2 regions of the Lentibacillus sp. L22 genome follow, and region 1 is predicted to be linked to the other one. Evidence: riboswitches for the same ligand, from Rfam matches in the RefSeq annotation. Region 1 holds a riboswitch; the other holds the start of a gene.
What was found. Region 1 has a riboswitch for thiamine pyrophosphate ahead of ABRT01_RS03550 (lipoate--protein ligase family protein). Riboswitches for the same ligand answer to the same signal wherever they lie in the genome.

Region 2: it holds a riboswitch for thiamine pyrophosphate, as region 1 does, so the genes downstream of both, tenI (thiazole tautomerase TenI) here and ABRT01_RS03550 (lipoate--protein ligase family protein) in region 1, are expected to answer to the same signal.

What each region holds. Positions count from the first base shown of each region.
Region 1 covers NZ_JBFNXI010000004.1:147,946-153,073, reverse strand. The annotation lists tRNA gene ABRT01_RS03560 (tRNA-Thr) at 523-595, opposite strand; gene lipA (lipoyl synthase) at 923-1,882, opposite strand; gene ABRT01_RS03550 (lipoate--protein ligase family protein) at 1,875-2,717, opposite strand; TPP riboswitch at 2,817-2,923, opposite strand; gene ABRT01_RS03545 (RNase A-like domain-containing protein) at 3,650-3,946, shown strand; gene ABRT01_RS03540 (contact-dependent growth inhibition system immunity protein) at 4,051-4,305, shown strand.
Region 2 covers NZ_JBFNXI010000002.1:131,554-136,681, reverse strand. The annotation lists gene ABRT01_RS01575 (L-lactate permease) at 147-1,910, shown strand; TPP riboswitch at 2,031-2,139, shown strand; gene tenI (thiazole tautomerase TenI) at 2,313-2,972, shown strand; gene thiS (sulfur carrier protein ThiS) at 2,969-3,172, shown strand; gene ABRT01_RS01560 (thiazole synthase) at 3,174-3,941, shown strand; gene ABRT01_RS01555 (thiazole biosynthesis adenylyltransferase ThiF) at 4,002-5,021, shown strand; gene ABRT01_RS01550 (PTS galactitol transporter subunit IIC) at 5,090-5,128, shown strand, end outside.

The sequences.
Region 1 (5,128 bases):
CAGTAAGACAACAATGTATTTTACTTCCAAGTGGCTAGCACACCTAGAAGGTAGCTACAACTGTATTATACCACAACATTACAAAAAAACATAGCCTTATTAAAAATTGAAGCCACTATCCTTCTTGTGTTGGGTTTTTGGGAAGTAGGTAATATGTTTAGTCGTGAATGGCTTATAATCGCTGTGTGGGGCTGTTAATGGGTTTTATGGTTGAGTGCTCATTTTTGAGCAGTGAGGGGATATATTCAGCCGGGCGCAGATTGACTTGTGATTATTGGTTTCTCTTTTTTGGGTAACCAAGTGATTACATCTAGCTGGGCCCAAATTGATACCCCTTTTGGAGATCGGTCGAAATACTCACCTACAAAACCTGTGAAAATCCATCCTATAAAACTGAACCACCATTCATTTGCCCCAATTTTGCCCCCGAAATCCTGTACTAATGAAATCTACACTAAACTGTACCAATAATAAAAACGCCATAACCCTTATCTATCAAGGATTACAGCGTTTCTGTACTAATGCTGGTGAAAGGATTCGAACCTTCGACCCCGTCATTACGAGTGACGTGCACTACCAGCTGTGCTACACCAGCATCTAAAGTATGACTTTTTTTGTAAAGCACATAGAGTATCATAATACATTTTAATCATTTCTTCAACTATTTTGCGGTGATTTTTTAAAGTTAGAGAGCAGAATTCGGTTAATTTTCGGCGTGCGAGTCATGACTTAAAGTGGGAACAATTGCGAACCGCCGATAAAAGTGCTGAAACCGTCGATAATTTACCCGAAATCGCCGTAAAACTGGTTGAAACCGCCGTTAAATAGCCGGCTATGAATAACCAAATCATTGTAAACGATAAAACCCCAGCAGATATATATAATGAGCCGGGGTTTTCATTTGGGAAATCATGATCACACTTTAATTGTTAAACATCTCCAAAGAAAAATCTACTTTCTTATTCTCCTGCTCCTCATAGCCTTTCATATAATTGATCCTGCGCTGGGCTGAAGCTTGGCTGACCTGCTCATCGGCATGGTAGGAAGATCGTACAAGCGGGCCTGATTCACAATGACGGAATCCTTTTTTTAAGGCAATTTCTTTTAGTTCCGCAAATTCATCCGGGTGGTAGTAACGTTCAACCCTTAAGTGTTTTTTTGTTGGTTGCAAATATTGACCGATTGTCATGATGTCTACGTTGTGTGCCAATAAGTCATCCATCGCTTGTAAAATTTCTTCTTTTTCTTCGCCTAGACCGACCATAATACTTGATTTGGTTGGTGTATTTGGTGCTATTTCTTTTACCCGTTCCAGCAATTGTAAGGAACGGTCGTATTTTGCAATTGCCCGTACGCGTTTAGTTAATCTGCGTACTGTTTCAATGTTATGGTTAAAAATGTCTGGTTCACTATCCATTAAAGTATGCAGGCTTTCGTAGTCACCTTTCATGTCCGATGGTAACACTTCAATCGTGCAGCCAGGGTTTTCACGGCGGATGGCTCTTACCGTTTCCGCAAATACCGCAGCGCCCCCATCATTTAGGTCATCGCGAGCGACTGCTGTCACAACAACATGTTTTAAGCCCATAATCGATACGGATTCCGCAACACGAGTAGGTTCTCCCCAATCCAGTTCGTTTGGTAATCCAGTTTTAACTGCACAAAAACGGCAGCCGCGGGTACAAGTGTCACCAAGAATCATAAAAGTTGCCGTTTTTCGTTCACTCCAGCATTCGTGGATGTTCGGACAGCGTGCTTCTTCGCAAACGGTATTTAATCGTTTATCACGCATGAGTTTCTTTAATCCACGGTAAGATTGGTTCGTATTGATTTTTGTTTTCAGCCATTCCGGTTTTCTTATGTATTCCTCCTGTTTAGCCATTAAGTACACGCTCCTTTGAATGATGTTTGAAATTCCAATCATGATTGCTGTATTTATCAGCAGCTAGCTGGTAGACTTCCTCCCATTGCTGATTGGTTAATTCAAATGGAGATAGTTTGATATCTACTCCAGTTTCAAAACCTTGTTTAAACGCGTCTTTCATAGTGCTCATGGATATGGATCGGTTTGTTTCTTGACGGATGGTTGTTGCTTTTGTATCAAATGCTGCTCTTTTTCTTTCTCGTATTTCCTCACTTGGAAAACGGAATAGATCGAAAAGTATCGTTTTGTTCATGGAATGTGGAATCGATCCATGCTGCAGCAATACTCCTTTTTGCCGGGTTTGTGCATTGCCGGATATTTTCTTCCCACCCGCCAGCAACTCGTATAACGCCGGTCTTTCAAAACACACTGCAGAACGGTTTTGAATGGAATGTCTTTGTTTGGCATAATCGACTGTGATTCCTAAATTGGCATACCCGTCAAAGATACCCTTGGATAGAACATAGTAAGCTTCCGTGATAGATGCTGGGATAAATGATTTGTTCTCCGCAATAACAAGACTGTAGGTTAACTCATCATCGTGCAGTACCGCACTACCACCGGTTAACCGGCGAACCACTGGTATCCTATACTGTTGCAATGCTGATGGATCAATCGTTTTATGAACATCCTGAAAATAGCCAACAGATAAACTTGGTTTTGCCCATTGATAGAAACGTAAAATGGGCGGGATTTTTCCTTCACTGTGCCAAATAAGCAACAATTCATCTAATGCCATATTTGTTGCAGCATCGTGTACTCCGGTGTCTAAAAATCCCCATGAATCTTGCAATCGAATCTCCTCCGTGTTTTTGGTGCTCCCTAAAAAGCAAACGATAAAACAAAAACTGCCCAAATGAGATGGCAGTCTGTTTGTATATAACATGTACCCATGCTACATTGACCACTTCCCCACGCCAGTATTACCCAGATCGGGTGCCAAGGGTTAGAACAAAAAAAGTTCTTCTCAGCCTTTGAAATGCTCCCCTAGTGAACTTGTTATATTGTTTCGATAAGTCCATGGTAAATGGAAAATGTTACATTGTAAAGCGGATTTGAAATTTTTGCTGTTTCGATAACTTTCATGCGATATAATGGGAAGTAAAAGCAATGCTAGAAGGAGAACGGTATGCTGAAAACAGGTAATGTAAAAGAATTAGTAAGTAAAGAAGAATGGTTGCCTACATTCCGCTTGTATAGCAATTGCGGACGCATTTAGATGAAGAAATGTACATGGATTATTTGGCAAGTATATGAGAAAGTGGAAGAAGGGAGAGGTTGGAGCCGGTTTTGCTAGGGTAGAAGAATTGATCACACGATGTTCAGGCCGAAATTTACCACGTGTTTCTTGGCGTGGCTGAATCGCTGATAGAAAGCTCAAAACCGCTGATAGGAATCCTGAAACCGCTGATAGAACGCCCGAAACCGCTTATAGGCAGCTCGGAACCGCTGATAGGGAGCCCGAAATCGCTGATATATTATCGGACTCATGATAAAAATGACAAGTTCCGTGTTGTTTCGTGGCTGTTTTTGGTAATCCTTACTGTCTCGGGCTGCTGAAAAAGTGTGATCATAGGTCTGTCGCAAATTAGATATAACGCATGAGAACATAACTGCATCGTTTTGTCGGCAGGTGGGTAGAAGGTTAAGGATACCAGGAAGGTTGATAAAAATGTAGATAGTGTAAAACCGGGGGATAAAAGTAACCTTGCACCTGGTGGTGGATTGGCTGCACATGAAATAAAAGGTGGACATTTGATTGAAAGACATGTTGGAAAAACGGATAAAGAGCTATTAGAGAGGATAAATAAAAATCCGAAAATTACTGGTTCATCTACCTTTAAAGATAGGGCTACGGCTGAGAAAATTGTTAATAATGTTTTGAACGATACAAACAATAAAGAAGTTATTCAATCTTGGCTAGATAATCCAAAAAGCAAGTCAACTTTAGTATTGACCTATCAGGGAACAGAGGTGATAGGAAGGGAGATAAAAAAGGCTCCGATTCGGTTAAAAATATGACAAATGCTAGAATTGTTTTGAAAAAGGATGGCGAAGGGAATTTTGTTCTAACTGGTTATCCAAATTAAGCAAATCAATACTAATTGAAAGGGGTGTGTTGTTTTATGTTACTCCCTAATAAACAGGAAGAGCCAGTTTTTCAATTTTTGGCTGGAACTTTTCATCAGGACATTGAATCTCCAGAACAAGCCTTGGAGGAATTGTTGGTGGATGAAACCAAAGAGTATTTAGAATATGCGATTGTTTTTTTGTCGGATTTTATAAACAGTAATTACTCAAATTTCGAAAAGAATGAATACATTCAGTGTTGTGCGGATGGTATATATTTTCCGGATCTTGGTTTAGAACCACTTCAGTAGCTAAACCAAGTAGTCCAACAAATAAAAGAAGTTGTGAAATTGTAAGATGGGGATGGTTCAGTCCGAGATGAAATATTATTTTTTTTCGTTTTTAATAACATTGGAATCATCCAGATTCGAATACAACAGCGGCTGATTAAATGAAGGCGAGTTGTTTATTATTGGAAAGCCAGTCAGTAAATAATTATGATGAGTACAGACCTTTAGCTTTTTGAGTTTTTAAGAAGCAAGAAGAGGAGAAAAGAGATTCACATAAGGTAAAACTAAATGATATAAGAATCGTAGTAGGAGACATACTCTACATTTTTATCATTCACGGTTTTTATTCGATGATATAGTATCAGGAGAATGGAAATGAGACAGAAACTTATCGAAAGGCCAAACAAATAATTTTATCTCATGATGATATTGCTGATTTCGTCGGAGGATGTACAACTGAATTAATAAGTAAGGCTGGAGATATGTTAGGATTAAAGTTTGCTAGTTTGTGTACGGATTACTTGCAGACTTTTGGAGCGGGGAATTTTGGATCACAAGAGGTTTACGGAATTATTAATGATGATTTTCTTTGGTAACTTTTTATTAGATCTAATAAAGCTAGAATCTGTATGCTGGACCTTTTTGGGAAGAGCATATCCCCCTATGAATTATTAGATATTGTAAATGAAGAGAACAGCATTGAATCATATACATTTGTTTCTCGAAAAGAACACGGTTTTCCTTACCTTGTCAATCCCCCCCCCCAATCAAATGTTTGTTCAATAATGAAATTTAATAAAATACTAGATATTATAAAATATGAGGAGGAATTATTATTTCACAG
Region 2 (5,128 bases), on a different contig from region 1:
TTCCTATACAACAAAATTATTGAATATTCAGATCCTAATGAATTGTTGGTGGTGCAAAAAGATAGAATCTTTTTGCACCGTAAATAGCAGGAATTAGCGGTAAGGTTATCGCTTTAGAATAAAGATGAATAGGGAGGGAATTTAACATGGGTGAGGGAGTATTAACAGTGCTGGCGTTACTTCCAATCATTGTTGTTGCTTTATTCCTGGTTGGTTTCAAATGGCCAGCAAGTAAGGCCATGCCGCTTTCGTACATTACGGTCGTACTATTAGCATTGTTTGTTTGGAACGTCTCTTTTCCACAAGTCGCAGCTGCTTCGGTTAACGGTCTGATTGTCGCTATCACGCTATTGTTCATTATTTTTGGTGCCATTTTACTATTAAACACGTTACAAGAAAGTGGCGGACTGCATACCATTCGTCGTGGTTTTACCGATATTACACCAGACCGGCGGATTCAGGTCATTATTGTTGCCTGGCTGTTTGGTTCATTTATTGAAGGCTCAGCAGGGTTTGGCACACCAGCAGCAGTTGCTGTACCATTATTAGTAGGACTAGGTTTTCCTCCGATGGCAGCAGTCGTTTCAGGATTGGTGATTCAAAGTACACCTGTATCGTTTGGTGCGGTCGGAACGCCTATGGTATTGGGAGTAGGATCGGGGATAGAAACACTCACACAAATTCCGGATGTTCCGGCATTTATAGTTGATTTGGCTGGGAAAGTTGCTGTGCTCCATACGATAGCAGGGATGTTAATTCCACTGTTTTTAGTAGGAATATTAACCCGCTATTTCGGGAAAAACAAGTCATTTAGTGAAGGGTTGAAGGTATGGAAGTTCGCTATATTTGCAGCATTGGCGATGACCGTACCATATATCATTGTCGCGAATACGCTGGGTCCTGAATTCCCATCCATGATTGGCGGCCTCATTGGTTTATTAATTGTTATTCCAGCTGCCAAGAAAGGTTTTCTAATGCCCAAGGACGATGATGCTTGGGATTTTGAGCCAAAAGATCGCTGGGATCCGACATGGACTGGGCGGCTGGAAATCAAACAAAGCGATATTTATGCAGGAAAGATTAGCATGCTACGTGCATGGTCCCCATACGTATTGATTGCATTGATGCTGCTGCTTTCCCGAATGACTGTCGTGGGAGATTGGCTAAAAGCAGCAACTATTGAGGTTCCAAATATTTTTGGGACAGACATCACGTCCAGCTGGGAAATCCTCTTTTCTCCAGGTTTTATTTTTATTGTTGCATCTGTTTATGTGTACTACGCTCATGGCATGAAAATAAAAGAATATGCACAGGCTTGGAAGGATTCCGGGAAAACAATGCTTGCCGCAGGTTCCGCGCTTGTTTTTACCGTTCCAATGGTACAAGTATTCCTTAATTCGGATGGTGGAGCGGCTGGTTACGCTGAAATGCCAATCGTCCTTGCAGACGGTGTCGCAAATCTGGCGCAAACGGCATATCCATTTTTTGCAACATTTATCGGTGGGCTAGGTGCATTTGTCGCTGGAAGTAACACGATCAGTAATATGATGTTTTCCTTGTTCCAATACGGCGTTGGTGAACGAATCGGCGGAGATCCAACCTGGATGGTCGCACTGCAGGCAGTAGGTGGAGCGGCCGGTAACATGGTCTGTGTGCATAATGTTGTCGCAGCCGCAGCCGTTGTTGGTTTAGTCGGAAAAGAAGGGCATGTCATTCGCAAGACCCTACTGCCATTTGTCTATTACTCCCTATTAATTGGTTCGATCGGCTATTCGATCATGTGGACATCCGAAAAAGGCATATTTAACATCGGATCGATCATTGCTGTCATTATTTGGGCAATTGCTATCTACTTCATTGCCACGAATAAAAAACGACTAAATGCGCTAGAACAAAACATTGCTTCGTAGCGTAAAATAGGAATGAAATATGAAAAAAGTTTGTTCATCCATTCATACTTACAAAATATATAAAATTCATTGACAAATCCTCCACACATGGTATGATACAAGCAAAGGTAAAATTTAATAAAAAACCGCTAGGGGTGCCTTCCAAAAAGGCTGAGATTAAAGTGTGACTTTAAGACCCTTGGAACCTGAACTGATTAATATCAGCGTAGGGAAGTGATGTGGAACAATAGATGTTCAAGGAATGTAACATAGGCTGGTAAAATTTCTTCATTTCTTGTATTTGTCCATAGTTGTTCAAAATAATGAACAATCTCAGGTGTTCTCAAATAATTATCCAACCACTTTCTCGATGCGCTGTCATCTTGAAAGTGGTTTTTTGTTTTGCTGAAAGGATAGGTGTTCATGGAATACAACAAAACATGGAAAAGGAAAAAGGATATAAACGCCACTAAGGAATTACATGTCGTCTCAACGGGTCAACAAACCGCTGAAACACTTGTACAAATAGTGGCAATGATTCATAAAGGTGTTAACAAGATTCATTTACGGGAGAAAAGTTGGACAGCTGCCGAACTAGTCCGGGTAATTGAAGCTTTAACGGATCGCGGTGTGCCGCTCGAAAAAATTATTGTTAATGACCGTGTTGACATTGCGCATATCTTAGGAGCAAATGGTGTTCAGCTTGCCCATCATAGTATCGATGCTTCATTGGTCATGCAGGCTTTTTCATCATTAAAAATCGGTTGTTCGATACATTCGCTTGACGAAGCAATCAAGGCAGAAAAGAAAGGGGTTGATTATCTTCTATATGGACATATTCATTGCACGAGATCAAAAGAGGGAATGACACCGAGAGGACTAAATAACTTGCGAAAACTCACGCAGCAAGTAACCATTCCCGTTATTGCCATCGGAGGAATCACACCTGAAAATACACATGACACGTTGGCAGCCGGGGCGAATGGAATTGCCGTTATGTCAGGCGTTTTCCAAGCAGATGATCCAGTGCGCGCAGTCATGAATTATCGTAAAGCAATGCATACGCAGGAGGTGATCCTATGAAGTTACGAGTAAATGGTGAACGGATTACCATTCCGTCTTCGGTAGCAACCATCACTGAGTTACTCGCATATATCCAAGTGAAGAATCCTGTCACTATTGTCGAACATAATGAAAATATTTTGGAAAAACATGACTATGACAGTGCAAAATTATCGGATGGAGACAAAATAGAATTAGTTCAATTTGTAGGAGGCGGTTGACTTGCTAACAATTGGAAATAAGCAATTTAATTCAAGATTATTATTGGGTACAGGAAAATATCCGAATTTTGATATTCAAAAAGCAGCGATTGAAGCATCGGAAGCAGAAATCTTAACGTTTACCGTTCGCCGGATGAATATTTATGAGCCAAACCAGCCCAATTTCCTGGAAAAACTGGACGTAGAGAAATTTAGTCTTTTACCGAATACGGCTGGTGCAAAGTCAGCGAAAGAAGCCGTACGACATGCCAAGTTGGCAAGAGCATCGGGACTATGTGACATGATCAAAGTGGAGGTCATTGGTTGTGATAAAACATTGCTGCCAGATCCGCTGGAAACATTAAAGGCAACGGAAGAATTGCTAAAAGAAGGATTTATTGTTTTACCGTATACTTCCGATGATGTGGTACTAGCCAAAAGGTTGGAGGAGCTTGGCACACATGCGATTATGCCTGGGGCGTCACCAATTGGCTCGGGGCAGGGAATTATCAACCCGGTTAATTTGCGTTTTATCATTGAGCAAACAGAAGTTCCTGTGATTGTTGATGCCGGAATCGGCTCCCCGGCCGATGCAGCTTATGCAATGGAACTTGGTGCAGACGCTGTTTTATTAAATACGGCGGTTTCAGCGTCTAAAGATCCGGTCAAAATGGCAAAAGCGATGAAGCAAGCAGTGGAAGCTGGTCGCTTAGGATATGAAGCTGGGCGTATCCCGAAAAAACGGACCGCCACAGCAAGCAGTCCAATGGAGGGAATAAGTATTGGCTAAAAAATCAATACCTACTCAAAAACATGATCAAAATACGAACGAAAAGGGACAGGTGAAGGGATGAATGATCGTTATTCCAGACAGACGTTGTTTAAGTATATTGGTGAAGAGGGCCAACAAAAAATGGCGGGAAAACAGGTACTTATCATAGGTGCGGGTGCGCTTGGCACAGGAAATGCAGAATCGCTGGTTCGTGCGGGTGTAGGAAAAGTAACCATTGTCGACCGTGATTATGTAGAATGGAGCAATTTACAGCGGCAACAGCTTTATGTGGAATTGGATGCAAAAAACCGGATACCTAAAGCTGTTGCTGCAAAAAAACGGCTGCAGCAAATCAATTCCGAGGTAGACATTGAATCACATATTTTAGATATCACACCACCGGAAATGGAGCAACTGATCAAAGGAGTCGATTTAATTATTGATGCGACGGATAATTTTGATATTCGCATGATCATCAATGATATCTCGCAAAAATATCAAATTCCATGGATTTACGGGTCGTGCGTGGGTAGCTACGGCATAAGTTTTACAATTGTGCCAAAGGAAACACCATGCCTCCATTGTCTTATGGAAGATGTCCCGATTGGTGGTTTAACCTGTGAAACGGCAGGAATCATCAGCCCTACTGTTGGAATGGTCGTTGTACAACAAACCATTGAAGCTTTCAAAATACTTACGGAGAATTGGGATGCACTTAGAAGAAAGCTAATCTCCTTTGATCTATGGAGTAATCATCATTCATCAATTGATATATCAACGGTGAAAAAAGCAACCTGTTCGTCTTGTGGAGAAAATCCAACATATCCTTTTCTTTCCTATGAAAATCAAACAAAAACAGCAGTGCTTTGTGGAAGGGATACGGTTCAAATTAGACCCGCCAAAAGGCAAAATCGCAATCTGCATGCGATTGCTAAAGTGCTTGCCGGAAAGGGTGGAAAAGTGGAACAAAATCCCTTTCTACTTTCATATACGATTGACGACCAACGTCTTGTCTTGTTCCGAGATGGCCGTACATTGGTACATGGAACGAATGATAAAATAAAGGCAAAAACACTTTATTATCGTTATTTTGGATAGAGGGAATGGTCACTTTATAGCTTGTGTAGTATAGAAATTCAAATTCATAAAAACAAGAGGGATGCTTTGTGGCTGTTTTGCAATGGTTCGTTGATCTTGGCGCTAGT